One region of the Lapillicoccus jejuensis genome, then DNA from elsewhere that is predicted to be linked to it. Evidence: predicted binding sites of a transcription regulator. Region 1 holds the regulator's gene; each other region holds the start of a gene.
The links. The regulator LexA, encoded in region 1, represses DNA repair genes until DNA is damaged. The targets are predictions, from matches to a motif close to TCGAACANNTGTTCGA.
Positions count from the first base shown of each region.

Region 2: FB458_RS09230 (HNH endonuclease signature motif containing protein) is a predicted target of LexA. The motif match lies at 5,948-5,963, and genes of this name have one in related genera.
Region 3: FB458_RS04805 (Rv2578c family radical SAM protein) is a predicted target of LexA. The motif match lies at 3,087-3,102, and genes of this name have one in related genera.

Region 1 covers NZ_VFMN01000001.1:99,165-108,964, reverse strand. The annotation lists gene FB458_RS00465 (ComEC/Rec2 family competence protein) at 1-1,438, shown strand, start outside; gene FB458_RS21515 (ComEC/Rec2 family competence protein) at 1,435-1,902, shown strand; gene FB458_RS00460 (LysR family transcriptional regulator) at 1,997-2,959, opposite strand; gene FB458_RS00455 (Sir2 family NAD-dependent protein deacetylase) at 3,119-4,003, shown strand; gene lexA (transcriptional repressor LexA) at 4,007-4,750, opposite strand; gene FB458_RS00445 (LysM peptidoglycan-binding domain-containing protein) at 5,015-5,410, shown strand; gene FB458_RS00440 (serine hydrolase domain-containing protein) at 5,773-7,083, shown strand; gene rhaI (L-rhamnose isomerase) at 7,023-8,222, opposite strand; gene FB458_RS00430 (sugar phosphate isomerase/epimerase family protein) at 8,224-9,081, opposite strand; gene rhaD (bifunctional rhamnulose-1-phosphate aldolase/short-chain dehydrogenase) at 9,107-9,800, opposite strand, start outside.
Region 2 covers NZ_VFMN01000001.1:1,931,869-1,941,668, forward strand. The annotation lists gene purF (amidophosphoribosyltransferase) at 1-193, shown strand, start outside; gene FB458_RS09220 (FAD/NAD(P)-binding protein) at 303-3,119, shown strand; gene purM (phosphoribosylformylglycinamidine cyclo-ligase) at 3,154-4,275, shown strand; gene FB458_RS09230 (HNH endonuclease signature motif containing protein) at 4,326-5,933, opposite strand; gene FB458_RS09235 (DUF3073 domain-containing protein) at 6,565-6,765, opposite strand; gene FB458_RS09240 (BldC family transcriptional regulator) at 7,247-7,438, shown strand; gene FB458_RS09245 (AI-2E family transporter) at 7,563-8,768, shown strand; gene FB458_RS09250 (hypothetical protein) at 8,836-9,800, opposite strand, start outside.
Region 3 covers NZ_VFMN01000001.1:997,799-1,007,598, reverse strand. The annotation lists gene nhaA (Na+/H+ antiporter NhaA) at 1-270, opposite strand, end outside; gene FB458_RS04820 (pirin family protein) at 359-1,393, shown strand; gene mmuM (homocysteine S-methyltransferase) at 1,393-2,280, shown strand; gene FB458_RS04810 (alpha/beta fold hydrolase) at 2,285-2,992, opposite strand; gene FB458_RS04805 (Rv2578c family radical SAM protein) at 3,111-4,211, shown strand; gene acs (acetate--CoA ligase) at 4,276-6,243, opposite strand; gene FB458_RS04795 (lysophospholipid acyltransferase family protein) at 6,402-7,286, shown strand; gene FB458_RS04790 (inorganic phosphate transporter) at 7,354-8,583, shown strand; gene FB458_RS04785 (hypothetical protein) at 8,580-8,879, shown strand; gene FB458_RS04780 (DUF3349 domain-containing protein) at 8,931-9,224, shown strand; gene FB458_RS04775 (S8 family serine peptidase) at 9,335-9,800, opposite strand, start outside.

The DNA.
Region 1 (9,800 bases):
CCCGTCGCTGCTGGCGCTGCCGTGGCGCGCTCAGGTGCGGCTCACCGGTCGCCTCGGGCCGACCGACGACCCCGCCGACGACGTCGTCGCGATGCTCGCCCCGCGCGGTCCCGTCACCGTCGTCTCCGCGCCGGGGCTGCTCGAGCGGACGGCGGCGCTCGTGCGGGGGCGGTTCGCCTCCGCGACCGAGCACCTGCCGGCCGACGCGCGCGGCCTGCTGCCCGGCCTCGTCCTCGGCGACACGAGCCGGGCCCCGCAGGACCTCACCACCGCGATGCAGGCGAGCGGCCTGACCCACCTCAGCGCGGTCAGCGGCAGCAACGTCACCATCGTCCTCGCGGCCGGGATCTGGGCGTGCGGGTGGCTCGGCGTCCGGCGCCGACGACGACCCCTCGTGGCGCTCGCCCTGCTGCTCGGCTTCGTCGTCCTCGTCCGGCCCGAGCCGAGCGTGCTGCGCGCGGCGGCGATGGGGTGCGTCGGGCTGCTGGGCCTCGGCACCCACCGCCGGCGCGAGGGGCTGCCGGCGGTCGCCGCCGCCGTCGTCGGGCTCCTCGTCTGGGACCCGTGGCTGTCGAGGTCGGTGGGGTTCGCGCTGTCGACGCTGGCCACGATCGGGCTGCTCGTGCTCGCCCGACCGTGGGGCGAGGCGCTCGCCGCGCGCCTGCCGCCCCGGCTGAGGTGGCTCGGACCCGCCGTCGCCCTCCCGCTCGCCGCCCAGGTCGTCTGCGGGCCGGTGGTCGTCGTCCTGCAGGGGTCGGTGTCGCTCGTCGCCGTCCTCACCAACCTCGTCGTGTCGCCGCTGGTCACCCCGGCGACGGTCCTCGGTGTCGCCGTCGCGCTCCTCGCGCTCGTGGTGCCACCCCTCGCCGCGTGGGCGGCCTGGCTGCCCGCCCTGCCCACCCTGGGGATCGCGGCCGTCGCCCGGGCGGGGGCGGGACTGCCCTGGGGCAGCGTCCCGTGGCCGAGCGGCGCCGGCGGGGCGCTCAGCCTCGCGGCGCTCAGCCTCGTCGTCGTCCTCACCGGGCCGTGGCTGCTGCACCACGGCCGCCGCCGGCCGGCGGTCGTGGCGGCGTGCGCCCTCCTGGGGCTCGCCGCCGGGGCGCCGACGGCCCGGCTGACCTGGCCGCCGCCGGGGTGGCGCTACGTCATGTGCGACGTCGGCCAGGGCGACGGGATGGTCCTGCGCAGCGCCGCCGGCACGGTGGTCGTCGTCGACACCGGGCCTGACCCGGCGGCCGTCGACGGGTGCCTCGGGCGGCTCGGGGTGACCCGGGTCGACGCCGTGGTCCTCACGCACGACCACGCCGACCACGTCGACGGGCTGCCGGGCGTGCTGCGCGGGCGGTCCGTGGGCGCCCTGCTCGTCGACCCGTCGACGAACCCGCCGACCGCGCGCGCGACGTGGTGGCCGAGGCCCGTGCCGCGGGGGTCCCGGTGACCCGGGTGTGGGCCGGCGACCGGCTCGCGTGGCCGGGGATCGAGGCGCGGGTGTGGTGGCCGGCCCGGGTCATCCGGGCCGGGTCGGTGCCGAACAACGCGTCGGTCGTCCTCACCGTCGACGTCGACGGGCTGCGGCTGCTGCTCCTCGGCGACGTCGAGCGCGAGGCGGCGGCGGAGCTGCTGCGGGCTCTGCGGACCGAGCCGGCGCTCCTCGCCGACGGCTTCGACGTCGTCAAGGTCGCCCACCACGGCTCGGCCAACCGTGACGACGAGCTGTACGCCGCCACCCACGCCCCGCTCGCCCTCGTCAGCGTCGGGGCCGACAACGACTACGGACACCCTGCGCCGTCCACCGTCACGGCCCTCCGCGGCGACGGCTTCCAGGTCCTGCGCACCGACCAGTCGGGTGACATCGCCGTCCTCGGCGACCACGGCGGGCTGCGCTACGTCACTTCCCGCTGACCCCGGCGCGACCCACACGAATCGGATTCGGTCCGCTCGGCTCGGGTCGTGACACGAGCCGAGCGGACCGAATCCGATTCGGGTGGAGCGGTTCTCAGATGTGGTAGGCGGGGGCGGGCATGAGCGACGGCACCGCGACGGGGCGGGCCCGGCGGTGCGCGGCCGCGCTCTCGTCTAGCGCCTCGAGGGTGGCCCTGACCGCGGGCACGCGCTGGAGGTCCTCGGTCGTCACCGCGGTGATGACCCGTCGCGACGCGGGCTTGAGGGGGAGGGTCGCCACCCCGTCGTGCTTGGCGGCGGCGAGGATGAGGTCGGGCACGAGCGCGACGCCGAGGCCCTCGCCGACGAGACCGAGCACGGCGACGTAGTCCTCGGTCTCGTAGGACACGGTGGGGGAGAAGCCGGACCGGCGGGCGAGGGCCAGCAGGTGACCCCGGCACCGGGGGCACCCGGCGATCCACGACTCGGAGCCGACGTCGGCCAGGTCGACCTCTCCGGTCTCGGCCAGCGGGTGGCTGCGGGGGACGGCGAGGCGGACCTCGTCCTCGAGCAGCACGGTCGAGACGAACAGGTCGAGGTCCTCGGACGCCGGCACCTCGTCCTGCTCGTAGGCGAACGTCACCGCGAGGTCGCAGTCACCCGCGCGGAGCGCGGCGAGCGCCTCGGGCGGCTCCGCCTCGCTGAAGCTCACCGACACGTCGGGGAAGCGCGACCTGACCAGCGACAGCGCCCGGGGCACGAGCGTCGCCGACGACGACGGGAACGCCATGAGCCGTACCCGGCCGGAGCGCAGTCCGGCGATCGCGGCGACCTCCTCCTCGGCCGCGTCGAGGGCGGCCAGCACGCCGACCGCGTGACGGGCGAGGACCTGGCCGGCCTCGGTGAGCCGCACCTGACGGCCGATGCGCTCGACGAGCACCGTTCCGGTGCGCTGCTCGAGCCGTCGCACCATCTGCGAGACGGCGGGCTGCGAGTAGCCCAGGGCGGTGGCCGCCCCGGTGAAGCTGCCCTCCTCGGCGATGGCGCGCATGACCCTCAGTCCGGCGGCGTCGATCATGGGCGGATTCTATAACGCCGCGTTATGCCGACGGTCCGTTCGCCACGAGATCGTCATGGAGGTAGGGATTGGGTCCGGTAGGGCCGACCCTCGTCGGGTCGGGTGCCGGGCGATACTGAGGGGGTGATCCGCCCCGCCTCCGCACGCCCCTCCTGGGTGCTGCGACCGGCGGAGGGGGGCGCGGTCGAGGGTCCGGGGTCGTTCGACGAGCTCCTCGGCCTCGTCCGGGCCGGCGAGGTCGCCGTCCTCACCGGGGCCGGGCTCAGCACCGAGTCGGGGATCCCCGACTACCGCGGCCCGGACGGCACCCGGCGCGTCATGCCGATGCAGTACGACGAGTTCAGCGGCTCCTCCGCCGCCCGCCAGCGCTACTGGGCCCGCAGCTTCATCGGCTGGCAGCGCTTCACCCGCGCGCACCCGAACGCCGGTCACCGCGCCGTCACCGCGCTCCAGCGCAGCGGCCGTCTCACCGGGATCGTCACCCAGAACGTCGACGGACTGCACCAGGAGGCCGGTGCCCACGACGTCCTCGAGCTGCACGGCACGCTCGATCGGGTCGTCTGCCTCACCTGCGGCGACCGCAGCTCCCGGGTGGCGCTGCACGAGCGGATGGCGCTGGCCAACCCCGGGTTCGCCGACCGGGTGCTCGCCGTCGCGGGGGACGCCTCGCGCGTCACCAGCCAGATCCGGCCCGACGGCGACATCGTCCTCGACGACGACCTCGTGACGACCTTCCACCTGCAGGCCTGCCTCGTCTGCGGGCGCGACACCCTCAAGCCCGACGTCGTCTTCTTCGGCGAGTCGGTCCCGAAGGAGACCGTCGCCCACGCCTTCGACACGGTCGACCGGGCCCGCGGCCTGCTGGTCCTGGGCTCGTCGCTGGCGGTGATGAGCGGCTACCGCTTCGTGCGGCGGGCCCACCGCGACGGCAAGCCGGTGGCCATCGTCACGGCCGGCCCCAGCCGCGGCGACGGCGAGGCGACCATCCGGCTCCACGGCCCCTTGGGGGAGACGCTCACAAGGCTGGCCGCCGCCGTCGCCTGAGCGTCACACCCGGCGCAGGACCGCCGTGACCTTGCCGAGGATCGTCGCGTGGTCGCCGTCGATGGGCGTGTACGCCGGGTTGTGCGGCATGAGCCACACGTGGCCGTCGGTGCGCTTGAACGTCTTGACCGTCGCCTCGTTGTCGAGCATGGCCGCGACGATGTCGCCGTTGTCCGCGGTCGGCTGCTGCCGCACGACGACCCAGTCGCCGTCGCAGATGGCCGCGTCGACCATCGAGTCGCCGACGACCTTGAGCAGGAAGAGCGACCCCTCGCCGACGATCTGCTTGGGCAGCGGGAAGACGTCCTCGACGACCTCCTCCGCGAGGATCGGACCGCCGGCGGCGATCCGCCCCACCACGGGCACGTACGACGCCGCCGGGCGCGCGTCCCCCGAGCCCGTCTCGTCCGACGGCGTCTCGAGCAGCCCCTGGCTGTCGATGATCTGCCGGGTGCCGGCGTCACCCGAGCGGTAGCCCCGCTCCTCGGGGGCGGCGTCGGGGGAGACGACCTCGATGGCGCGCGGCCGGTTCGGGTCGCGGCGCAGGTACCCCTTGCGCTCGAGGGTCGACAGCTGGTGGGCGACGCTGCTCGGGCTGGTCAGGCCCACGGCCTCGCCGATCTCGCGCAGGCTCGGCGGGTAGCCCCGACGGTCGACCGAGTTGCGGATGACCTCGAGCACACGCCGCTGACGGACCGTGAGGCCGTCGCCCTGGCCCCGCTCGGGCATCTCGTGCACCTGTGCCATCCCTGCTCCTCGGTCTCTCGTCTGCGGTGCCGGGGAGCGCGTTCCCGCAGGTCAGGGCGGGGTCACGCGGCCGGCGGGGGTGCTCTGTCGGTGGTCGGTGATGGACTCTCGTCCATGGCCAGAGACTACGACCTTCGAACGAGCGTGCCAAACACCTGTTCGACGCGTGTCTCGACTTTCTCGCACACGCGTGCTACAAATTGGACAGGCGTTCGATCGCACACCCGTTCGACCGGCCTCGTCCCCGCCCCTGAGGAGCTATCGATGAGCGCAGCAGCCGTCTGGTCCGTCGCCCCCGCCACCGACCTGGTGGGCGCCCCGTCGCGTCGCCCCGAGCTCCGGCTCGTCCCGACCGGCCGCGCCGCCCGCGCCGCGTCCGCCCCGCTGCGGATCACCCGCTTCGGCCGGCTGCTCGTCCTCGCCTCGGCCGTCACCCTGGGAGTGGTCCTGCTCGTCAGCGTGCTGGGCGCCGGGTCCGCCGCGGCGACCATCGACCACACCGTGACGGTCTCCTCGGGGCAGACGCTGTCGCAGGTCGCCGCCCACGAGCTGCCGGGCCTGCCCGTCGACGAGGGCGTCGCGCAGATTCAGCTGGCCAACGGGCTCAGCTCGCTCCAGGTGCACGCGGGGCAGCGCCTCGCCATCCCGGCCCTGCCCTGAGCACCCTCCCCCGCTGCTCGTCCACCCCTCTGCTCGACCCGACCGCCCTGCCGGCGGTTCATCCCGGGCTCCGCGACGTCCGCGCGGAGGGCCGGGTCCCGGGACCGCGTCACGACTCGACCCCGTGACACGACGTCCCTGAGGGAGACGGTGCCGCCCCGCCCACCGGGCGGCACCGTCGCTCCTCCCTCGTGATGGGGAGCCGCCTCCGCCGCGGGAGGGATCCGTCGCACTCCCTCGGTCGGTAGGAAGGGAGGTGGCGGGGTGCTCACCCGCCGTCCGTGATGGAGGGGAGAAGGACGATGACGGCGACACCCGGAGGACGGCCCGCGCGCACCTGGGGCCGGGGATGGCGTTCTGCCGTGACCGTGCTCGCGATCCTGGCGCTGGGTGTCCCGGCGGCGGCGGCCACCGCGGCGCCGACGCCTCCGGTCCCGAAGCCTGCTGTCCCCGCGAGCACCGCCACGGCGCACGACCGGCGCCCGGCCGCTCAGGCGCGTCTGCAGCAGGACCTGCAGGCGGTCGTCGACGCCGGAGCGGTCGGCGTGGTCGCAGCGAGCACGACCCGCGGCGGCGACTGGTGGAAGGGGGCCGCCGGGGTGCGGAACCCGTCGACCGGGTCGGCGGCCCAGCCGTTCGACACCGTGCGGGTCGGCAGCGTGACGAAGGCGATGGTCGCCACCCTCGCCATGCAGGAGGTGGACCGCCGGCACTGGAGCCTGTCGACGACGGTCGACGACGTCCTGCCCGGGCTGCTGGGCGCGCACGGCGACGTCACCCTGGAGGAGCTGCTGAGCCACCGCTCCGGCTTACCCGACTACCTCACGGCCCTGCTGCGCACGGCGCAGACCCCGGAGCAGGTCGAGACGGTCCTCGCGACGCGTCGTACGGACCAGCAGCTCGTCGCCGCGGCGCTGGCGGACCCGTGGTCGTTCACGCCCGGCACCTCGTTCTCCTACTCCAACACCAACTACGTCGTGGTCGGGATGATGCTCGCTGCGGCGACGCACCGCAGCGTCGGGAGCCTGCTGGCCCAACGGGTGTTCGCGCCCGCCGGGATGGGCTCCGCGCGCTTTCCGATGAACGGGCCGACGTACGACGGCGCGCACCTGTCCGACGTCGCGCTGTGGGGTGACCCGCCCGGCATCCTCGATGACCTCGGGTCGACCTCGTTCTCCTCCGCCGGCGCGGTGGTGGCCAACGCGTCCGACATCGACCGGTTCTACCGTGCGTTGATGGCAGGACGGCTCACCTCGAAGGGCTCCCTGCAGCAGATGCTCACGCCCCGGACCACCACCCCGCTGCGCTACGGACTGGGCATCTACGCCGTCGGTGACCCGTGCCCCGCGGCCGACGGGAGCCCCCAGCTGCTCTTCGGGCACGACGGCGCCACCTTCGGCACCCTCACCGTGGTCTTCACCTCCACCGACGGCACCCGGCAGGCGTCGGTGGCCTACAACGGGCGGGACTACAGCACGACGACCCCGCAGTCCGCGGTCGCCGCCAACCAGGTGCTCGTCGACGCGTTCACGGCGAGCTGCCCACGGCCCGTCACCGCCGGCGGCCAGACCGCGGGCGAACGGCCGGACGGGGTGGACGGACGACTCCTCGGTCAGGCCCCCCAGGACGCCTGGGTCCCGCCGACGCGCTCGGCGCTGACCCGCTCGAGGTAGCCGGACGCCGTGAATGCGGCCACCGGGTCCCGCGGCAGACCGCGGGCCTCGCGACGGTCCGCGAGGCGCTCCCGGACGTCGGTGCGGTAGGCGTCCATGAGGACGTCGTTCGCGCCGAGGACGTCGCCCGCCTCGTGCGCCGCCCGCAGCGCCGGCTCGTCGACGAGCAGCGCCTTGGCCAGCCCCTCCTCGACGTTGAGCACCGACCGCAGCTGCCCGCGGACCTTCGGCTCGATGTTGTGGCACTGGTCGAGCATGAAGCTGACCTCGGACGACGGCAGGTGGGCGTCCTGCTCGACGATCTCGTGGAGGATCCGGAAGAGCTGGAACGGGTCGGCCGCACCGACCATGAGGTCGTCGTCGGCGTAGAAGCGCGAGTTGAAGTCGAAGGCACCGAGCCGCTTCGCGCGCAGCAGCATCATGACGATGAACTCGATGTTCGTGCTCGGGGCGTGGTGCCCGGTGTCGAGGACGACGACGGCCTGGTCGCCGAGGGCGAGGCAGTGGGTCAGCGACGTGCCCCAGTCCGGGATGTCCATCGAGTAGAACGACGGCTCGAACAGCTTGTACTCGATGAGCAGCCGCATCCCCGGGTCGAGCAGCGCGTAGACCTGTTGCAGCGAGTCGGCCAGCCGGTCCTGGCGGGCGCGCAGCGAGTCCTGCCCGGGGTAGTTCGTGCCGTCGGGGAGCCACAGCTTGAGGTCGCGGGACCCGGTCGCCCGCATGACGTCGACGCACTGCGCGTGGTGGGCGATCGCCTTGTCCCGGACGCGCTCCTCCGGGTGGGCGAGCGACCCCAGCCGGTAGTCGTCGTCCTGGAACAGGTTGCTGTTGATCGCGCCGATGCTCACGCCCTCCTCGCGGGCGTGCGCGGCCAGGGCGTCGAACCCGCCCCGCTCGTCGGGCACGAGGTCCCACGGGATGTGCAGCGACACCCGCGGCGCCAGACCGGTGAGGCGGTGCACCTGCGCCGCGTCCGACACCTTCTCGAACGGGTCGCGCGGGACCCCCGGCGAGGAGAAGACCTTGAAGCGGGTGCCGGCGTTGCCGAAGGCCCACGACGGCAGCTCGATCGAGAACTCGTCGAGCTCGGCGAGCGGGTCGCCGCCGGTGACAGGGGCGCTGGGCTGGTCGGTCACGTCAGGCTCCGTATCCCCGGCGGATGAACTCGCGGGCGTCCACGGCCAGGGCCATGGAGTCGTCCCACGTGTCGCGCCAGATGGCGAGGTTGCTGGACAGGGTGGGGTGCACGACCCGCGAGGAGAACGACTCGAAGGTCAGCGTGCCGTCGTACCCCACCTCGTGCAGGGCGTCGAAGAACTCCTCGAAGGGCACCGAGCCGGTGCCGAGGGCGCCCCGGTGCGACTCCCCGAGGTGCACGTAGCCGAGCCGACCGGCGTCGGCGGCGGCGTGGACGGCGCCGGAGAACGACACCTCCTCGATGTTCATGTGGTAGACGTCGAGGTGCGCCACGACGTTGGGCCGGTCGACGTCGGCGATGAAGGCGAGCGTCTGCTCGGTCGTGTTGAGCACGTTGGTCTCGTAGCGGTTGCAGAACTCCAGGCCCAGCGTGATCCCGCTGGCGGCGGCCCGGTCGGCGAGCCAGGCGATCGACTCCACCGAGTGGGCGCGCCCGCGCTCGGTCACCGGGGCGTCGTACCGGCCCAGCTTGGAGAAGATCACCCCGCCGAGGTACGACGACCCGGTGTCCCGGACCAGCGACAGCACGCCGGCGAGGAACTCGCGCCCCCGGGCGACGACCTGCGGGTCGTCGCTGGAGATGTCGGTCTCGGGTGACAGCCCGAGCGAGAACGCCGAGTCGAGCCCGTTCTCCTGCAGGAGCTTCGCGGTCATCGCCGCGTCGAAGGTCTCGTCGGGCATGGTCAGCTCGATGAGGTCGTAGCCCGCCTCGCGGGTCGACTCGATGGCGGTGCGGGCCTGCTCGGGGCTCCACCCACCGACCCAGACGAGGGCGTGGACGCCGATCTTGTTGCTCATGATGATGTCTCCTGGGATGTGGTCGTCAGCGGAGGAAGGCCTGCGGGACACCGGAGTCCACCGGCACGATGAGCCCGGTGGTGACCGGGAGCTGCCCTCCGGTGAGGGCGACGACCGCCATGGCGCAGTGCTCGGGGAGCACCTCCTCCTTGAGCACGGTCCGCTGGGCGTAGTACTTGCCGAGGTCCTCCTCGGCGACGCCGTACGTCTTGGCTCGGGACGCGCCCCAGCCGCCGGAGAAGATGCCGGACCCGCGCACGACCCCGTCGGGGTTGATCCCGTTGACGCGCACGCCGAGGTCGCCGAGCTCGGCGGCGAGCAGCCGCACCATGTGCGCCTGCGCGGCCTTGGCCGAGGAGTAGGCGATGTTGTTCGGACCCGCGAAGACGGCGTTCTTGCTGCAGATGTTGACGATGTCGCCGCCCAGGCCCTGCGCCCGCAGCACCGGCTCCACCGCCTTGGCCACGACGAACGACCCGCGCGGCATGATCGCGTACTGCAGGTCCCAGTCCTCGTACGTCGTGTCGCCGAGCGATCCCGCGCGGGTGATCCCGGCGTTGTTGACGACGAGGTCGATGCCGCCGAAGGCGATGACCGCCTCGACCATCGCGGCCGCCACCGCGGCGGGCGAGCTGACGTCCATCGCCACCCCGGCCGCCTTGTCCGGCCCGCCCAGCTCGGCGGCGACGCCGGTGGCGGCGTCGGCCGACAGGTCGGCG
Region 2 (9,800 bases), 1.8 Mb from region 1:
CGGCCGCTACCCGATCGAGCTGCCCGAGGACGGGCGGATCGGCAAGCACGTCCTCGAGACGCTGCCGATCTCGGTCCGCACCGGCCACGACGCGGCCCTCGACCTCGGGGTCGACGAGCGGACCGAGCGCGACGCCGAGGGCGTCCCCCTCGGGCTCGGCGGCGGGGCCGCCGACGCGCTGCTGCGCCCCTGACGACGCCCTCGTGCGCCGGATCGGCGTACGGTGCCTCCCGGCCCGTGGCACACTGGCGGCCAAGACCTACTTGAACGGTAGGAATTGACAGGGGATGCAGGAGGACACGGTGGCCGGGGCGGACGTTCACAGCGACACGCAGGGGTACGACGCAGCGGGTCACCCGGGTCCGGCCCGGGTCGCCGTCGTCGGCGCGGGACCGGCCGGCACGCTCGTCGCCGCGGCCCTGGCCCGGCTCGGCGCGCTCCCGACCGGCCTCGAGGTGCTGCTCGTCGACGACGACGCCGGCGACGGCCGCGGGACGGCGTTCTCCACCTCGTGCCCGGACCACCTGCTCAACGTGCGGGCCCGCGACCTGTCGGCCCGGCCGGAGGTCGCCGGCGACTTCGTCGACTGGGTCCGCGCGCACCGCGACCCGGCCGCCGGACCCGACGACTTCCTCCCGCGCGGGTGGTTCGGCGACTATCTCGCCGCCCTGCAGTCGCAGCTGCTCGCGCCCGACGCCACCGACGCCACCGACGCCATCGACGCCACCGGCGTGACCGTCCGCCGGGTGCCGGCCGGCGCGCTGGCGGTCGACGAGTCCGGTGAGGGGGCCGAGCGCCGCACGGCGCTGGTGCTGCGCTCGGGGGAGCGGCTGCCCGTCGACGCCGTCGTGCTCGCCGTCGGGACGGAGCGGCCCGGCCTGGACTGGGTGCCGCCGACCCTGCTCGCCTCCGACCGGCTCGTCGCCGACCCCTGGCGCCCGGGAGCGCTCGACCGACCGGCGGGCGCGCCTCCGGGTACCGTCCTCGTCGTCGGCACCGGGCTGACGATGGCCGACATCGCCCTCACCGTCGCCGCCGACGGCGACCGCGTCGTCGCCCTGTCGCGGCGCGGCCGCCTCCCCCTGCCGCACAGCGCGCAGCGCCGCGCCCCGCGCCCGTCGACCGCGCTCACCGCCGCCATCGGCGACCAGGTCGCGCTGCCGGCGGAGCGCGTGGAGCGGCTCGTGCGCGAGCACCTGCTCGCCGGCGCCCGCGGCGGCGACTGGCGACCCGCGATGGACGGCTTGCGCCCGCTCACCGCCCTGCTGTGGCAGCGGGTGCCCGAGGACGAGCGCCGCGCCCTGCTGCGCGACGGGATCCCCGCGTGGGAGGTGCGCCGGCACCGGATGCCCCCGGCCACCGCCGCGGCCCTGGCCCGGCTGCGCCGCGAGGGCCGGCTGGAGGTGCGCCGCGGCGAGGTCGCCGACGTCGAGCCGCTGCCCGACGGCCGGCTGCTCGTCGCGCTCGCCGACGGCGGGCGCGTCGTCGTCGACCGGGTCGTCAACGCCACGGGGCCCGAGCGCGAGGTCTCCCGCAGCCGCAACCCCGTCGTCGTCGACCTGCTCGCCTCGGGCCTGGGCACCGCCGGACCGCTCGGCATGGGGCTGGCGACCGACCCCGGTGGCCGGCTGCTGGGGCGTCGTACGGCCCCGGCGGTGTGGGCGGTCGGCGCGCTGCGCCGCGGTGAGCTGTGGGAGACCACGGCCGTCCCCGAGCTGCGGGCACAGGCCGTCTCGGTCGCCGCCCAGGTCGTCGCCCGGCTGCGCACCCGCCCGACCGCCACGGGTCCCGCGAGCCGGCCGCAGGTCCCCCGTCGGGACCGTCCGTCGCGCCCGCTCGACCGGCACGGCAACCCCCTGACGACGACAGCCGAGGCCGCGGCAGCGTTCGACCGCGGCCTGCTGCGGGTGCTGCGCGTCCAGTCCGGCGCCGAGGAGGCCTTCGCCGAGGCGGTCCGCCTCGACGGGGGGTTCGCGCTCGGGCACGCCGCGCTGGCCCTGGTCACCCACGAGCTCGGGTCGACGGGGGACCCGGCGGAGGCGCTCGCCACCGCCCGGGCCACGCTCGACCACCGGGCGACCGACCGCGAGCGCAGCCTCGTCGACGTCGTCACCCGCCGCCTGCACGGCACGCGCCTCGACGGCGACCGCGCGCTGCGGGCCCACGTCGACGCCTTCCCGCGCGACGGGCTCGCGGTGAGCGTCGCCGTCCCGACCATCGCCTTCTCCGGCGTCACCGACCTGCAGCACGAGGCGTGGGCGCTCGTCGAGTCGCTGCGCCCGGCCTGGGGGGACGACTGGTTCTTCACCGGGCTGCTCGCCTTCGTGCGCCAGGAGCAGGGCCGGTACGACGAAGCCGACCGCCTGTCCGCCCGTTCCCTCGCGCGGGAGCCGGGCGCCGGTCACGCCGTGCACGCCCGCACCCACGTGTTCTACGAGACCGGCGCGCACGCCGAGGGTCTGCGGTGGCTCGACGGCTGGATCCGCGGGGGCGGGCACGAGGCCTCGCACCGGGCGCACTTCGCCTGGCACGCGGCCCTGCACGAGCTCGCCCTCGGCTCCGTCGAGGACCTGCGGCGCCGCTACGAGGCCCAGCTCGCCCCGCCGATGGTGTCCGGCGTGCGGGCCCTCGTCGACTCGGCGTCGCTGCTGTGGCGGTGTCGGGTCACCGGCAGCTGGGACGACGAGCTGCCCGTCCGCGCGGTGCTCGACAGCGTCGACGACCGGCTGCTGGCGCAGCCGACGACGCCGTTCACCGCCCTGCACGCGGCGGTCGCCCTCGCCGCGGCGCGCGACGTCGCGGGGCTGGCCCGGCTGCGGGCCCACGCCGCCGCGCGGCCGCACCCGGTCATGCGCGACGTCGTCGTCGCCCTGTGCGACGCGCTCACCGCGGTCGCCGAGGAGCGCTGGGACGACGCCGTCCGGACCCTGCGGCTGCTCGGGCCGTGGGTGGCCCAGCTGGGCGGCAGCGACGCGCAGCGCGAGGTCGTCGAGGAGACGCTGCTGCTCGCGCTCGTCCGGGCCGGACGGTGCGGCGAGGCGCGCCGGCTGCTCGAGGCCCGGCTCGACCGGCGCCCGTCGCCGATCGACACCCGGCGTCTCGCGGGCGTCCCGGGCTGAGGCCCGGGGGCGCGGCGCCGATACGCTGGCGGGCGTGACTGACGACGCGCCGATCACCTATGCCGCCGCCGGGGTCGACGTGGAGGCGGGTGACAAGGCCGTCGAGCTGATGAAGGCGGCCGTCGCGCGGGCTCAGCGCCCCGAGGTGCTCGGCGGCCTCGGCGGGTTCGCCGGGCTGTTCGACGCGAGCGCGCTGGCCCGGATGAGCCGTCCGGTGCTCGCGACGTCGACCGACGGCATCGGCACCAAGGTCGCCATCGCCCAGGCCCTGGACCGCCACGACACGATCGGGCTCGACCTCGTCGGCATGGTCGTCGACGACATCGTCGTCTGCGGGGCCGAGCCGCTCTTCATGACCGACTACATCGCGACCGGCAGGGTCGTCCCCGAGAGGGTCGCCGCCATCGTGTCCGGCATCGCCGCCGGCTGCGCCCAGGCCGGCTGCGCCCTCGTCGGCGGCGAGACCGCCGAGCACCCCGGGCTGCTCGAGCCGGACGAGTACGACGTCGCCGGCGCCGCGACCGGCGTCGTGGAGCACGCCGACCTGCTCGGGCCCCAGCGGGTCCGCGCCGGGGACGTCGTCGTGGCCCTGGCCAGCAGCGGGCTGCACTCCAACGGCTACTCGCTGGTGCGCCGGGTCGTCGCCGCCGCGGGCTGGGCGCTCGACCGCGACGTGCCGGAGTTCGGCCGCACCCTCGGTGAGGAGCTGCTCACCCCCACCCGGGTGTACGCCGCCGACCTGCTGGCCCTCGTGCGCACGCCCGGCGTCGACGTGCACGCGCTCAGCCACGTCACCGGGGGCGGCCTCGCCGCCAACCTGGCGCGGGTCCTGCCCGGCGGGGTCACCGCCGTCGTCGACCGCGCCACGTGGACCCCGCCCGCCGTGTTCGGGACCGTCGCCGCGCTCGGCCGCGTGCCACGGGCCGACCTCGAGCGCACCCTCAACCAGGGCGTCGGGTTCGTCGCCGTCCTGCCCGCCGAGGACGCCGACGAGAGCCTCGCCGTCCTCCGCTCGCGCGGCATCGACGGGTGGGTCGCCGGCCGCGTCCACGCGGACGAGGACGCGCCGTACGGCGACGCGGTGGAGACCGTCCGCGGCGCCAAGGGCGTCGACGGCGGGTCGGTCCGGATGGTCGGCGAGCACCCGCGGGCCTGACTCCTCCCGTCGTCTCCCCACGTCGTCTCCCCCCGTCGTCGCCTCCCCGGTCACGCTGCACGCTCCCGGACCGCTGCCGGTTCGGTGGCGTACGTGCGTCCTAGGGGCGAGGTCCACGTGCAGATCCCGTCGGTGGTGAGGGCGTAGGTCCACGGTGTGTGGGTCTTGAAGCGGTGGTGGGTGACGCAGAGGCAGGCGAGGTTGTCGACGGTCGTGGGGCCGGTGGGGAACGGGACGACGTGGTCGAGCTGGGTGCGGGCGGCGGGGACGGAGCAGCCGGGGAAGCGGCAGTGGCCGTCGCGGGCGCGTACCGCTCTGGCGACCGCGACGGCGGGTCGGTAGGTCGTCGGGTCGTGGGTCAGGAGGGCGCCGGTCCTCGGGTGGCACCCGTGGAGGCGTACCCGGGTGTCGGGGTCGGCCAGCAGTCTGGCGACCGCCTCGGCGAGGACGAACCCGACCATGGGGTGCTGCACCCCGATCGACCAGCCGATCGACCAGCCGACCGACCAGCCGACCGCCGGATCCGCAGGGGCGGCGGCCCGGGGTGGTCTCGACGACGGCGGCGGGTCCGTTGGTGCGCCGCCGGTCGTCGGGACGAGATGGAGGTCCCGCTCCTGCTCGGCGACCTCCACGAGCGCGGCCAGCCCACGCTCGGCCACCGACCACGTGAGGTCGGGGACCAGACTGAGCGCCGGGCGGCGATCGCCGTGCACGTCGGTTATGGAGGCATCGGCCCCGCGATCGTCTACCACGCCGTCGCCTGCCATGCCGACCGTCTCGGGCCAGGCGTCGAGGGGGACGGTCAGGTCGACCGTCGTCGTGATGGTGGCCCGACCGAGGACGAGCGAGACCAGCGCCTGGGCCCGGGCCGGACCGACGGTGAGGGACGGGTCGGCCCGCAGGTACTCCCCCGCCAGCTCGTCGATGGCCGCCCACACGGACAGCGAGTCCTCGGACGGCAGCGACGCCGACCAGGTGCTCATCCCGGGGTCCAGGCCGGGTCCGACGCGCACGAACGCGTCGCGTCGGGCGCTCTCGGCCCGCCGCTGCTGGGACTCGGGGTCGACGTGGGCCGCGGCCGCGGCGACGCGCTTGCGCAGGGCCGGGACGTCGAGGTCGGTGGGGCCGAGGCGGTACCGCGTCGACACGAGCTCGGGGTGGACGACGGCGTCGTCGTACGCCGGACGGTGCTCACGGGCGACCTCGAAGGCCTGGTGGGCGACGACCCGCGCGCGGGCCAGGTCGAGCCGGCCGGCGCGCACGAGCCCGAGGGTCTGCGGCAGGTCCCGGGCGAGCATGCGGGCGTCGTCGAGCAGCGCGCTCACCGCCCGACGGCCCAGCCGCAGCGCGGGGGCCAGCTCGACGGCGGCGACGTCGTCCCCCTCGGGACCGAGGGCGCACCTGCCTCTCGCGCGCAGGTCGGCCTTGTCCTGCTCCACCTCCTCGACCGTGCGGCGGGCGAAGGCCTCCAGGGCCAGCACCTGGATCGCGTCCAGTGCCGAGGTCGCCCGGCGGACCAGCTCCACGACGGCCAGCGCCTCGTCGACCTCGAGGTCCACCAGGGCGGTGTCCGTCAGCGACTCGAGGTCCGGGACGACACCCAGCGGCGAGCGCAGGCCGTCACCGACCTGCTCCATGGTCCCCCGCCACCCGGTCATCGCCGTCTCCTCGTTCGAACGTGTGTTCGATTCTACGACGAGAGCGTCACGGGGACAAGGGTGATGTCTCAGGACATCGGTGACGGCCCACCGTGAGATCGCCAGACGGGCGCCTGCATCTGTGGGGTCATGAGGAGGCATCGTCGGACACCCGGGGCAGAAGTGTCACCACCTCGCCGCGCGGAAGAGTCGCGACGACATCGGCAACCCCGGGGCGCCCGCTGCCGACGTCGGATCCGCCGGGGGAGGGGCAGGTGCAGGCGGGGGACGACGCCGTGCCCTCAGCTGACGACGGTGTCGCCGTCGACGTTGCCGTCACCAGGGTACCGGTACGTCACGGCAGCAGTGAGTGAACGCGGTGCCGTCCAGCAGGACACCGGTGACGATCCCGCACCAAGATCGGACGCGCTCGGCCTCCGCAGGCGGCGCAGAGCAACCGCGCCGGCGCCCTCGCCGCTCAGCCGTCCCGGGCTGGCGACAGGAAAACCAGCAGGATCGCACCGTGGAGACCACAGCGGGGCAGCAAGGACCCGCTTCACCTGGTACGACGACGTGCGTCACCGACGCGGTCCTGGCGGACCGAGCACACGACCCGCGGGGCGGGTCAGACCGACCGGAGGGCCGGCGAGCGTCATCGCTCGCCGGAGGCCCACCGTCCGAAGTCGTCCTCGTCGTCGTCCCCGGCGTCGTCGGTCCCGGGGGACCACCGCTCGGGAGCGTGCGACGTGGAATGCAGTTCTCGCTCAAGCGAACTGAAGTCGGTGTTGGGAGAGAAGTACTTCAGCTCCCGAGCGACCTTGGTCTGCTTGGCCTTCGCCCGGCCGCGCCCCATGGCGTGACCCCCTCGTGCGTCTGCCGGGGCAGCATCACAGGATCAGGCAGCGCAGGCCGCTCGACCCCGCGGAGCGGACCCGGGAATCGTGTGTACTCGTGGTGACAACGCTACCTCAGCCCTGCGCCGTTCGCGTAGCAGGGCGCGAGAGCGGTCGGCGGCGGCAGCCGGGCCCGGCCGGCGGGAGGGCCGCGGTCGGGGCCGAGTGTCGGCAATCCGCCGTCGCGGATCTCGACGGTGACTCTGGACCGCCTACCCTACTTCGGGTAAATTGACCGATTGGGGCTGGATGCACGGTCGGTCCGCGGCGGGGAGCCGTGGCCGGCAGGACGCGCGGGGGCGCGTTCACGAGGCGCGTACGACATGGCGACAAAAGACTCCAAAGTCCGTTTTGTCGGTGTATCGTGGGCGTGGGGAAACAGCACGATCACCTGGTGGGGGCACCGGTGACCAACCGATGAGGAAAAGCGGGGAGAACGACATGGCAGTTTCCATCGAGACGCAGGAGCACGAGAAGCTCCTGACGCCGGCCGAGGTGGCCGCGATGTTCCGTGTGGACCCGAAGACCGTGACGCGCTGGGCCAAGGCCGGCAAGCTCACGGCGATCCGGACCCTGGGCGGGCACCGGCGCTACCTCGAGAGCGAGGTCAGCCGCCTCCTCGGGTCGCACTGACCCGGGCGGCGCAGCACCGCTCGACGCAGCACCAGCACCACCAGCAGCACCAGCACGACGGACGGCCGTGACCCGCGGGGGCGGGGAGCGGCCGTCCCGTGCGTCCGGGCCCTAGGCTGACGCGGTGGAGCGCAGCACGCAGGGGCACGACGAGAACGCCGTACGACGCCCCACCTGGGTGGCGATCACCCCCGGGTCGGCCAAGCGCACGGCGCTGCTCGCGATCCTGCTCGTCGCCGGGCTCCTGCTCGGGATCTGGGCCTTCGGCGCCCTGTCCGGGTTCCTCTTCCTCCTCGTCCTGTCCTGGCTGCTCTCGATCGCCATGGAGCCGCCGGTCGTGTGGCTCATGCGGCACGGCGTGCGCCCGCGGGGCCTCGCGACGGGCCTCGTCATGCTCGTCCTGCTGCTCGTCACGGGCGCGATCCTCCTGCTCTTCGGGCAGGTCTTCTTCCTCCAGGCCACCCAGCTCGGGCAGACCCTGCCGGGGACGACGGCGTCGGCGCTGGCCTGGGTCAACGAGCACCTCAACACCGACATCGACCTGACCAAGATCCAGACGACCCTCGACCTCACGCCGTCCAGGCTGGGCGAGCTCGCGGGTCGCTACGGCGGCGGCATCCTCGGCGTCTTCGGCTCGGTGCTCACCTTCCTCTTCGACCTGCTGACCATCCTCGTCTTCGCCTACTACCTGTCGGCGGACAGCCCGCGTCTGCGCCAGACCATCGGCTCGTTCCTCAACCCGCGCTACCAGGAGGTCATGCAGACCGTCTGGCAGATCGCGGTCGAGAAGACCGGCGGCTACGTCATCTCCAAGGTCGTCCTCGCGACCCTGTCCGCCGTCTTCCACGCGGCGTTCTTCTGGTACATCGACGTGCCGTTCTGGCTGCCGCTCGGCCTGCTGGCCGGCATCGTCGGGCAGTTCATCCCGACCATCGGCACCTACATCGGCATCCTGCTGCCCGCGCTCTTCACGGTCGTCTACAACCCGCGCAACGTGCTGTGGATCGTCCTGTTCGCGACGGTCTACCAGCAGGTCGAGAACTACGTCTTCACCCCCCGCATCAGCCGGCGCACGATGGACGTGCACCCCGCCGTCGCGCTGGGGTCGGTCTTCGTCGGTGCCGCGCTCTTCGGACCGATCGGGGCCATCATCGGCATCCCGGTCGCGGCCGCGGCCATCACCATCATCGACACCTTCCGCCGGCGGCACGAGCTGCTGCCGCAGCTGGCGGCCCTGCGCGAGGACGAGCTGCCGCCGGAGTCGGAGGAGGACGACGCCCCGGACGACGGCCCGGCGCCACCGGACCGCGTCCCCACCACCACCGGATGAGCCGGCGGCCCGGGGAGGAGCGCCGCCCGGGGGGTGCGGCCGACCCCGGTGAGAAGGCCCGGCCCGGTCAGCCGGCGCGCGGGACGGGCGGCCGCAGCACCTCGGGCAGCGTCGCCCACCACGTGAGGGCGCTGACCCACGCCGCGTCGTCGCGCGGGTGCGCGCGGTCCAGCAGGTCCTCGAGCAGGTCGAACCGGCCGCGCATCCCGAGGGCGTAGCAGACGCCCCACGCGTTGCCCGGGTCGACGGGCGTCCGCGGCGCCGCCGGGTCGGTGAGGTGCGCGACGGCGTACGCGTGCAGCTGCGGGTCGACGGTGTCCGCCCCCGGGGCCGGTGGGGGGACGTTGCCGAGCGCGGCGCCCGCGTGCGACATCAGCTCGGCGTCGCCGCGTCGGCCGAGGGCCAGGTCGAGCAGGAGCGGGACGTCCTCGGGCTGGGCGAGGAAGGACAGCATCGACAGGTCGGCGACGGCGCGACCGGTGTCGTCGGCGTCGACCGCCCCGGCGAGGTCCTGGGCCACCACCCGTCCCAGCGTGCGCCCCTGGGGCGCGAGGAGCAGGACCGCGAGCGCGGTGTCGCGCCGGTCCAGGTGCGGCTCGTCGAGCGCGGTGTCGAGCAGCGCGGCGAGGTCCGGGTCGCGCACGTCGGAGGGCACGTCGCGGGCCAGCGCGTCGAGGGTCGCCGCCCGTACGGCGTCCTGCCGCTCGCGCTCGAGCCCCGTCCAGGCCAGGACGTCGCGCACCTCGCGGCGCTGCTGCGCCGTGAGCCGCAGCCGACGTCCGCGGCCCGTCGCGTCGGGGAAGGTGCGGCTCTCGGCGCGCAGGGCGAGGCTGGCGCCGGCCTTGCGGGTGCGCAGCGGCTGGGCCTCGTCGGCGACGACGTCGGCCGCGACGGCGAGCATCTCCTGGGCCACGCCGTGGTCGACCAGCCCGTGCCGCACGAGGGTCGTCGCGGTCGACAGCGAGGCCCACAGCGAGCGCGGGTTCGGCGGGGCGGTCAGGGCGCGCAGCAGCACGTCGTGACCGCGGGGGT
Region 3 (9,800 bases), 900 kb from region 1:
GAGGAAGAAGACGGCCAGCAGCCCGTCGGAGGCCCACTGGGCCAGGCTGAGGTCGAGGTGCAGGGCGGACGGCCCCACCCGGGTGTCGCGCAGCGTGGAGTAGGCCTCCTGCCAGGGCGAGTTGGCCCACAGCAGGGCGAGGAGGGCGGCGCCGAGCAGCAGGGCGCCGCCGACGGTCTCGGTGCGCAGGGCGGAGGCGACGTAGCGGGCCTCGGGCCACGAGCCGCGGTCGAAGAGGCGGCGGGCGAGCGGGGCGGGGGAGCGGGACACGGGGCCTCCGAGGGCGGGTCGGGGGTCGAGGGGTCGGTCGAGTGCTGCCGACCAGGCTTCCCGGCGCTCCGTACCCCATGCTATCGGGATGAGCAGCACCGAGACGGACGTCTACCGCGACGTCGCCGACGACCCCCGCGAGTGCGGCCGCGAGCTGCTCGTCCTCGACGCGGTGCACGCGCGGATCAGCCCGCGCAGCGAGGTGCTGCGGGTGCTCCCGCACCGCGACCGGCGGATGGTCGGGGCGTGGTGCTTCGTCGACCTCTACGGGCCGCGGCCGGTGACCGACGGCGACGCGATGCACGTCGCGCCTCACCCGCACACCGGCCTGCAGACGGTCAGCTGGCTCGTGTCCGGGCGGGTGCGGCACCGCGACTCGCTCGGCTCGGTCGCCGACGTCGTGCCGGGCCGGGTCGCGGTGATGACGGCCGGGGCGGGCATCGCGCACAGCGAGGACGTCGTCGTGCCGGCGGGCTCCGAGGGGGAGGCGGTCGACCGGGGCGACGAGGGCGCGGCGGTGCTGCACGGCGCGCAGCTGTGGGTCGCCCTGCCGGACGAGCAGCGGTGGGGCGCCAAGGCGTTCACGCTCCACGAGCCCGCGCCGTCGACCGTCGTCGACGGCGTCGGGGTGGCCGTGTTCTCCGGCGCGCTGGCCGGTCTGGTCGGGCCGGAGCAGGCGTTCACCCCGCTGCTGGGCGCCGAGCTGACGCCCGCCGCGGACGGTGACGGGCGGGGTGGCGCGCGGGGTGACGGTCGCGCGCGGCTGACCCTCGAGGCGTCGTACGAGCACCTGCTCGCGCCGCTGTCGGGAGAGGTGACCGTCGAGGGCGTGACCGTCGGGACGGGACAGGGTCTCTTCCTGGGAACTCACCGCGCCTCGCTCGAGGTGGCGCTGTCGCCCGACGCCCGGGTCCTCCTGCTCCGCGGCACGCCGTTCGAGGAGGAGATCGTCATGTGGTGGAACTTCGTCGGCCGCACCCACGAGGAGGTCGTCGAGGCCCGCGAGCGGTGGAACGCCGGCGGCGACCCGCGCTTCGGCGAGGTCGACTACCCCGATGGGGAGCGGCTCGCCGCGCCGCCGCTGCCGTCGGTGCGGCTGCGGGCGCGGGGCCGGCGCCGCTGATGCCCGGACCCCTCCCGACCGTGGTCCTCGACGGCGGCCTGTCCACCGCGCTGGAGCGGCGCGGCGCCGACCTGACCGGTGACCTGTGGACCGCACGGCTGCTGCTCGACGAGCCCGAGCTCGTCGCCGCCGCGCACCGCGACTACTACCGCGCCGGCGCCCGGGTGGCCACGGCCGCGACCTACCAGGCGACCGTCGAGGGCTTCGTCGCGGCCGGGCTGGACGAGGACGAGGCCGCGCGGCTGGTCGGCCGGGCCGTGCGGCTCGCCGTCGAGGTGCGCGACGAGCTCGCCGACGAGCGGCCCGGCCTGCTCGTCGCCGCCTCGGTCGGGCCGTACGGCGCCTCGCTGGCCGACGGCTCGGAGTACCGCGGGCGCTACGGCCTCACCGCGGCGCAGCTGCGCACCTTCCACGGCCCTCGGCTCGAGCTGCTCGCGGCGGCCGGCGCCGACCTGCTCGCGGTCGAGACGGTCCCCGACCTCGACGAGGCGGTCGTCCTCACCGCGCTGCTCGACGAGCTCGGCGTGCCGGCGTGGTTCTCCTACTCGGTGCGCGGCGACGAGACGAACGCCGGGCAGCCCCTCGAGGAGGCCTACGCCGTCCTCGCGGGCTGCGAGCCGCTCGTCGCCGTGGGGGTCAACTGCTCCGACCAGGCCGACGTCCTGGGCGCCGTGCGCACGGCGGTCGCCGTCACCGGCCGCCCGGCCGTCGCCTACCCCAACCGCGGCGGCACCTGGGACGCGGGGAGCAAGGTCTGGTCGACCGGGGTGCCGCTCGACCTCGACCTCGTCGACGCGTGGGTGGAGGCGGGGGCGTCGTACGTCGGCGGGTGCTGCGGGCTCGGCCCGGACGACATCGCCGCGCTCGCCGCGCACCTCGGGGACTGAGGCGTCAGCCCTCCAGCAGGAGGGCCGCGAGCGCGTCGGGGGCGCTCCACATCGGCCAGTGCCCGGTGTCGAGGGTGGCGAGGCGCCAGTGCGGCGACCCCAGCAGCGCCGCGACGGCCGGCGACGGTTCGTCGCCGTCCTCGAGGCACGTGACGTAGAGGGTCGGCAGCGCGCGCAGGTCGTCGGCGAGGCCGGCGTCGTCGCGGACCGGGTCGGTGAGGGTGCGGCCCGGGTGCGGCTTGGCCCAGTCCTCGAAGAAGTGGACGTCCTCGTGGGCCAGGTCCTGGTCCTGCAGGTCGTCGTGGCCGAGCGGCGGCCACATCCCGCCGTTGGCGTCGAGCGCCTCCTGCAGGCGGGCGCGGAAGCCGTCGGAGACGAAGGGCCGACCGGCCTCGGGCACGTTCGCGTCGACGAGCACGAGCCGACGCACCCGGTCACCGAGCGCGAGCGCGGCGAGCGACGTCGGGATCCCGGAGTAGCTGTGGCCGACGAGGACGACGTCGGTGAGGTCCTGGCCCTGCACGAGCCGGACGAGGTCGTCGACGTGGTCCTGCAGGCCGATCTCACGCTCGGCCGCCTCGTCGGCGCGGTTGCCGAGCCCGGGCAACGTCACCGGCCGCACGTCGTGGCCGGCGTCGAGGAGGGCGGGCACGACCCGCTCCCAGGCGAAACCGCCGAGCCAGGCACCGGGGACGAGCACGTACGTCGACATGGCGGCGACCCTAGCGAGCGCCGCCGACAGGCTGTGCCGTGCCCCACCGGGTGGGGCACGGCACAGCCCGCGCGCGGACCGGTTGACAGGGACGTCGTACAGGTGTTCGACTTCGGGGGTGCGGTGGAGCGGGCAGGAGCTGACGGCGAGCGACGCCGGCGCGCTGCCCGGGCTCGCCCGTCCCGCCGCGATCCCGGGGCTCGTCCGGTCGGTGACGACGCCCGAGTTCGCCGGCGTGACCTTCCACGAGGTGCTCGCCCGCAGCGCGCTCAACCGGGTGCCGGCCGCGTCGGGGGTGCCGTTCGAGTGGACGGTCAACCCCTACCGGGGGTGCACCCACGCGTGCGTCTACTGCTTCGCCCGCGGCACCCACCGCTACCTCGACCTCGACAGCGGCGCCGACTTCGACCGCGAGCTCGTCGTCAAGGTCAACGTCGGGGAGGTCCTGGCCCGCGAGGTCGGGCGGGCGTCGTGGACGCGCGCGCACGTCGCGCTCGGCACCAACACCGACCCCTACCAGCGCGCCGAGGGCCGCTACCGGCTCATGCCGGACGTCATCGTGGCGCTCGCCGGGTCGGGCACGCCGTTCAGCATCCTCACCAAGGGCACGCTGCTGCGCCGCGACCTGCCGCTGCTCGTCGAGGCCGCGCAGGCGGTGCCGGTGGACCTCGCCGTCTCGTGCGCCATCCACGACGAGGGGCTGCACCAGGCGCTCGAGCCGGGCACGCCGACGCCGGCGGCGAGGCTGGCCACCGTCCGCGCCGCGACCGACCTCGGGTTCGACGTCGGCGTCTACGTCATGCCCGTCGTGCCCGGGCTCACCGACTCCGCCGAGCACCTCGACCGTGCCCTCGCCGCCATCGCCGAGTCCGGCGCGTCCTTCGTCGGGCACACCGCGCTGCACCTGCGCCCCGGCGCGCGCGAGTGGTTCCTCGCCTGGCTGGGGCGCGAGCACCCCGACCTCGTCCCGCGCTACGAGCGCCTCTACCGCGGCGGGTCGTACGTCGCCCGCCCCTACCGCGACTGGCTCGCCGACCGCTTCCGCGAGGCCGTCGCCCGCCACGGCCTCGACCGCCGCCGTACGACGCCCCGCCCCACCACGGCGCGGTTCGCCCCCCGCGGCACCTGGCGCCCCGAGACCTGGCGCGGTGGTGCGGCGCGCGGGGGTGCGGCGCAGGACGTCGTACGGGAGCCGGTGCCCGAGCCCACCCTCTTCTAGACACACGGAACCCCACGTCCTGCGCGCCGGAGCGGCACCAGGACGTGGGGTTCCCTGTGTCCGGTCAGTCCTCGGAGGAGCCGGACATCCCGGTCTTGATGAGGTCCATCACCGTCGAGTCGGCGAGGGTCGTCACGTCCCCCACCTCGCGGTTCTCGGCGACGTCGCGCAGCAGGCGGCGCATGATCTTGCCCGAGCGCGTCTTGGGCAGCTCGGCCACGACCATGATCTGGCGCGGCTTGGCGATCGGGCCGATCTCCTTGGCGACGTGGTTGCGCAGCTCCTGCACGGTCTCGTCACCGCGGTCCTCGGCGCCGCCGCGCAGGATGACGAACGCGCACACCGCCTGGCCGGTCGTCTCGTCGGTGGCGCCGACCACGGCGGCCTCGGCGACGCTCGGGTGCGAGACGAGCGCGGACTCGATCTCGGCCGTGGACAGCCGGTGGCCGGAGACGTTCATGACGTCGTCGACCCGGCCGAGCAGCCAGATGTTGCCGTCCGCGTCGTACTTCGCGCCGTCACCGGCGAAGTAGTACTCGGGCCCGAACCGGCTCCAGTACGTCTCCTTGTACCGCTCCGGGTCGCCCCAGATGCCGCGCAGCATGGCCGGCCACGGCTTGGTGAGGACGAGGTAGCCGACCTTCTCCGGGTCGTGCAGCGGCTGGCCCTCGTCGTCGAGGATCTCGGCGCTGATGCCGGGGATCGGCTTCTGGGCCGAGCCGGGCTCGAGGTCGGTCAGGCCCGGCAGCGGGCTGATCATGATCCCGCCGGTCTCGGTCTGCCACCAGGTGTCGACGATCGGCGCCTTGTCGCCGCCGATGACCCGGCGGTACCAGAGCCACGCCTCGGGGTTGATCGGCTCGCCGACCGAGCCGAGGACGCGCAGCGAGGACAGGTCGAACCTCGCCGGGATGTCGTCGCCCCACTTCATGCAGGTGCGGATCGCCGTGGGCGCGGTGTAGAGGATCGTCACGCCGTACTTCTGGACGATCTCCCACCAGCGGCCCTGGTGCGGGGTGTCGGGCGTCCCCTCGTACATCACCTGGGTCGCGCCGTTGGCCAGCGGCCCGTAGACGATGTAGGAGTGGCCGGTCACCCAGCCCACGTCGGCGGTGCACCAGTAGACGTCGGTCTCCGGGTGCAGGTCGTGGACGACGGCGTTGGTGTAGGCGACCTGGGTGAGGTAGCCGCCGGAGGTGTGCAGGATCCCCTTCGGCTTCCCCGTCGTGCCGGACGTGTAGAGGATGAACAGCGGGTGCTCGCTGTCCACCGGCTGCGCCTCGTGCTGGTCGCTCGCCGAGTCGACGACGTCGTGCCACCACACGTCGCGGCCCTCGTGCCAGTCGACGTCCGCCTCCGTACGGCGCACGACGAGCACCTTCTCCACGGTCGTCTCACCCGATACGGCGGCGTCGACGGCAGGCTTGAGCGGGGCGGCCTTGCCGCGGCGGAACTGCCCGTCGCTCGTGATGACGACCTTGGCCTCGGCGTCGGCGATGCGGGCCTTGAGGGCGTCGGAGGAGAACCCGCCGAAGACGACCGAGTGCGGGGCGCCGAGACGGGCGCAGGCCAGCATCGAGATGGCGGCCTCGGGGATCATCGGCAGGTAGATGGCGACCCGGTCGCCCTTCGCCACGCCGAGCGACGCGAGCGCGTTGGCGGCCTTGGCGACCTCGCGCTGCAGGTCGGCGTAGGTGAGGGTGCGGGTGTCACCGCCCTCGCCCTCGAAGTGGATGGCGACCCGGTCGCCGTTCCCGGCGTCGACGTGCCGGTCGACGCAGTTGACCGCGACGTTGAGCTCGCCGCCGACGAACCACCGCGCGAACGGGGCCTCGCTCCAGTCGAGGACCTGGTCGAAGTCCTTCGCCCAGGTCAGCCGGGTGCGGGCCTGCTCGGCCCAGAACCCCTCGTGGTCGGCCGCGGCGGCCTCGACGAGGTCCGCGGTGCCGTTGGCCTGCTCGGCGAACGCCGGGTCCGGCGGGAAGTGGCGCCTCTCGGCGTGCTCGGCGGGCTCGGCGGTGGTGCTGGACACGGGCGTCCTCCTGCGTCGGTGCGGGTGGTGTCGCCCCTACTCAACCCCTCCCGTCTCGGCGCCTTCAAGGGGGGTCCGACGGCGGTCCGGCGAGCGGGGTGAAATCCTCGACCAACGGGCAGGACGAACCGTCCGGCCCCCGGCGACGAAGGTCGTGCATGAGGTCGTCCCCCGGTCCGTCGCTCTCCCGCCGCCTCGACCTGCCCTACCGGCTCGTCATCGCGCTCGTCCGTCTCGTCTTCCTCGCCCTCGGCCTGCGGATCACCGTGCGCGGCGCCGAGCACCTGCCGGCCACCGGACCGGCCGTCCTGGCCAGCAACCACGTCGGCTACCTCGACTTCACCTTCGTCGGCCTCGCCGGGCGGCGGCGCGGCCGGTTCGTCCGCTTCATGGCCAAGCAGTCGGTCTTCGAGCCCCCGGTCGTCGGGCCGGCGATGCGCGCGATGGGGCACGTCCCCGTGGACCGGCGCCCCGGCACGCCCGGGGTGCCGGCGCTGCGCGCCGCCGACGCGTGGCTGCGCCGCGGCGACGTCGTCGGGCTGTTCCCCGAGGCGACGATCAGCCGGTCGTTCACGCTCAAGGACATGAAGCCCGGCGCCGCCTTCCTGGCCCAGCGCACGGGGGCGCCGCTCGTCCCCGTCGTCGTGTGGGGCAGCCAGCGGGTGCTCACCGCCGGGCCGCGGTGGATGCGGCGGCGCGGGGCCGCGATCACCGTCCTCGTCGGCGAGCCGCTCCCGGTCGGTCCCGACGAGTCGCCGTACGACGTCACGGCGCGGCTGGGGGAGCGCCTCGCGCAGCTGCTCGAGGAGGCGATGGACGGCTACCCGCAGGCGCCCCGCGACGCGCAGGACCGCTGGTGGGTGCCCGCGGCCCGGGGCGGGAGCGCCCCGCCGCGGCCGGTGGCCGCCGAGCAGGAGCAGGCGGCCATCGCGCGCCGCGAGGCGAGGCGCGCGGCGAAGACGTCCGCGGGACCCCGTACGGGCGCTCGTCCCCACTCGGGCCTGCCGCGGCGGCGCGAGAGGTGGCACTCGCTCCACCGGTGAGGCCCCCAGGTGAACAGTGGGCGAACACCTCGCTCGATGGCGTGGAGCACCCCACGGTCACCAGACAATGGAGTACGTGACCACTGCCACCGTCATCCTCGCGCTCGTCGTGGTGACGGCCCTCGCCTTCGACTTCACCAACGGCTTCCACGACACCGGGAACGCCATGGCCACGTCGATCGCCACCGGGGCCCTCAAGCCGAAGGTCGCCGTGGCGCTCTCCGGCGTCCTCAACCTCGTCGGCGCGTTCCTGTCCGTCGAGGTGGCGCTCACCGTCACCAACGCGGTCATCAACATCCAGGACAAGTCGGGCCTGCCCAAGGCGGAGTTCACCGCTGACGGCGGGTACGCGCTCCTGCTCATCGTGCTGTGCGGCCTCGTCGGCGGGATCGTGTGGAACCTGCTGACCTGGCTGCTCGGGCTGCCGTCGTCCTCGTCGCACGCGCTCTTCGGCGGCCTCATCGGCGCCGCCATCGCCGCCCTCGGGTTCTCGGGGGTGCACTGGGTCGGCACCGGCAACAAGCTCGACGGGGTCGTCGGCAAGGTCATCCTGCCCGCGCTCGTCTCACCGGTCATCGCCGGTCTGGTCGCCGCGGTCGGCACCTGGCTGGTGTTCCAGGCGACCAAGGGGGTCGCCCAGCGCTTCACCGACAACGGGTTCCGCTGGGGCCAGATCGGCTCCGCGTCGCTCGTCTCGCTCGCGCACGGCACCAACGACGCGCAGAAGACGATGGGCGTCATCACCCTCGCGCTCATCGGCACGGGCCACTGGAGCGACACGAAGAACATCCCGTTCTGGGTCAAGGCGGCCTGCGCCCTGGCCATCGCGCTCGGCACCTACATCGGCGGCTGGCGGGTCATCCGCACCCTCGGCAAGGGGCTGGTCGAGATCTCGCCGCCGCAGGGTATGGCCGCCGAGGCCTCGTCCGCGGCCGTCATCCTCGCCTCGAGCCACCTGGGCTTCGCCCTGTCGACGACCCACGTCGCGACCGGGTCGATCCTCGGCACCGGCGTCGGCAAGCGCGGGGCCGAGGTCCGCTGGGGCGTCGCCGGCCGGATGGTCGCCGCCTGGCTCATCACGCTGCCCGCGGCGGCCGTCGTCGGCGCGGTCATGTGGTGGGTGGGCCACGCCATCGGCGGGCTCGCCGGGGCGCTCGTGGTCTTCGTGATCCTCGTGGGGATGGCCGGCTACATGTACGCCCGGTCCCGCAAGCAGCCGGTCCACGCCGGCAACGTCAACGACGAGTGGTCGGCGCCGGCCGAGGCCGAGGTCCGCGTGAAGGAGATGGCCGCGTGAACCAGCTCGCGCTCGCCCTGTCCGGCGCCTGGAAGGTGCTGCTCGTCAGCCTCGTGCTCGGGGCCGGGCTGCCCCTGGTCTTCGCCGCCGGCATCCGCTCGCTGGCCTGGGGCACGGGCGGCGAGGCGGAGGTCGACACCTCGGCCCGACCGCACCCGCTCGGCCGCGTCCTCGCCGGCCTGTGCTTCGCCGTCGTGCTCGCCGGGATCGCCATCGGGATCACCATCGTCGTGGCCTCCGGGTTCGGGAAGGCCGTGTCCTTCGAGCACATCTACCCGACCCTCGTCGCGAAGTAGCAGCCCGACCGGACGGGCTCACGGTCCGTCCGTCTCCCGGAAGGAGCAGCGATGGCGCTGAACGACCGCCTGCGCGGCGTGCTGGACTGGCTCGTCGCCGGCTACCCGACAGGCATCCCGCCCAAGGACTACGTCCCCGTCCTCGCACTGCTGCGCCGCCGGCTCACCGAGGACGAGGTGCGTCAGGTCGCCGAGGAGATCGCGGCCATGCGACCCGAGGGGACGAGCACCGACATCGCCGTGAGCATCTCCAAGATCACCGACGCTCTGCCGTCGGCCGGCGACCTGGCCCGGGTCGAGGCCCGGCTCAACGAGGCCCACGGCTGGCCCGCCGAGGCCAGCTGACCACACCCAACATGTGGGGTCCGGGGGGTGACGGGCCCTGATCACGCGGACGGCGCCGCCCCCGGGGTGGGGACGGCGCCGTACGGCGTGCGGGCGGGGCTAGGCGGGCGTCACTGCCGGACGGCCTGGTTGGCGTCGACCTTGCCGTTGCCGTAGTAGGAGTTGTCGGCGGTGCGGCCGAGGCAGGACGGGCCGCCGGGCGTGGCGGTGCACGCCTGGGCGTCGGCCTGCGCGTCGAGCGTCGCGAGCAGCTGCGCCGGCGACCACGTCGGGTGCACGGACTTGAGCAGCGCGAGGACGCCGGCGACGTGCGGTGAGGCCATCGAGGTGCCGCTGAGCAGGGCGTACCCGCCGCCCGGCACGGTCGAGAGGATGCGCGAGCCCGGGGCGGCGACGTCGATGACGCCGAGCCCGCGGTTGGAGTACGACGCGAGCGTGCCCTCGAGGGTGGTGCCGACCTGGGACAGCGCCGAGACGGTCGCGACACCGTCGAGCTCGGCCGGGATGTCCTTGCACGTCGGGTTCAGGGTGCGCTCGACGGGGGTGCCGTCGTCGGGGCTGCCGGCGTCGGTGGTC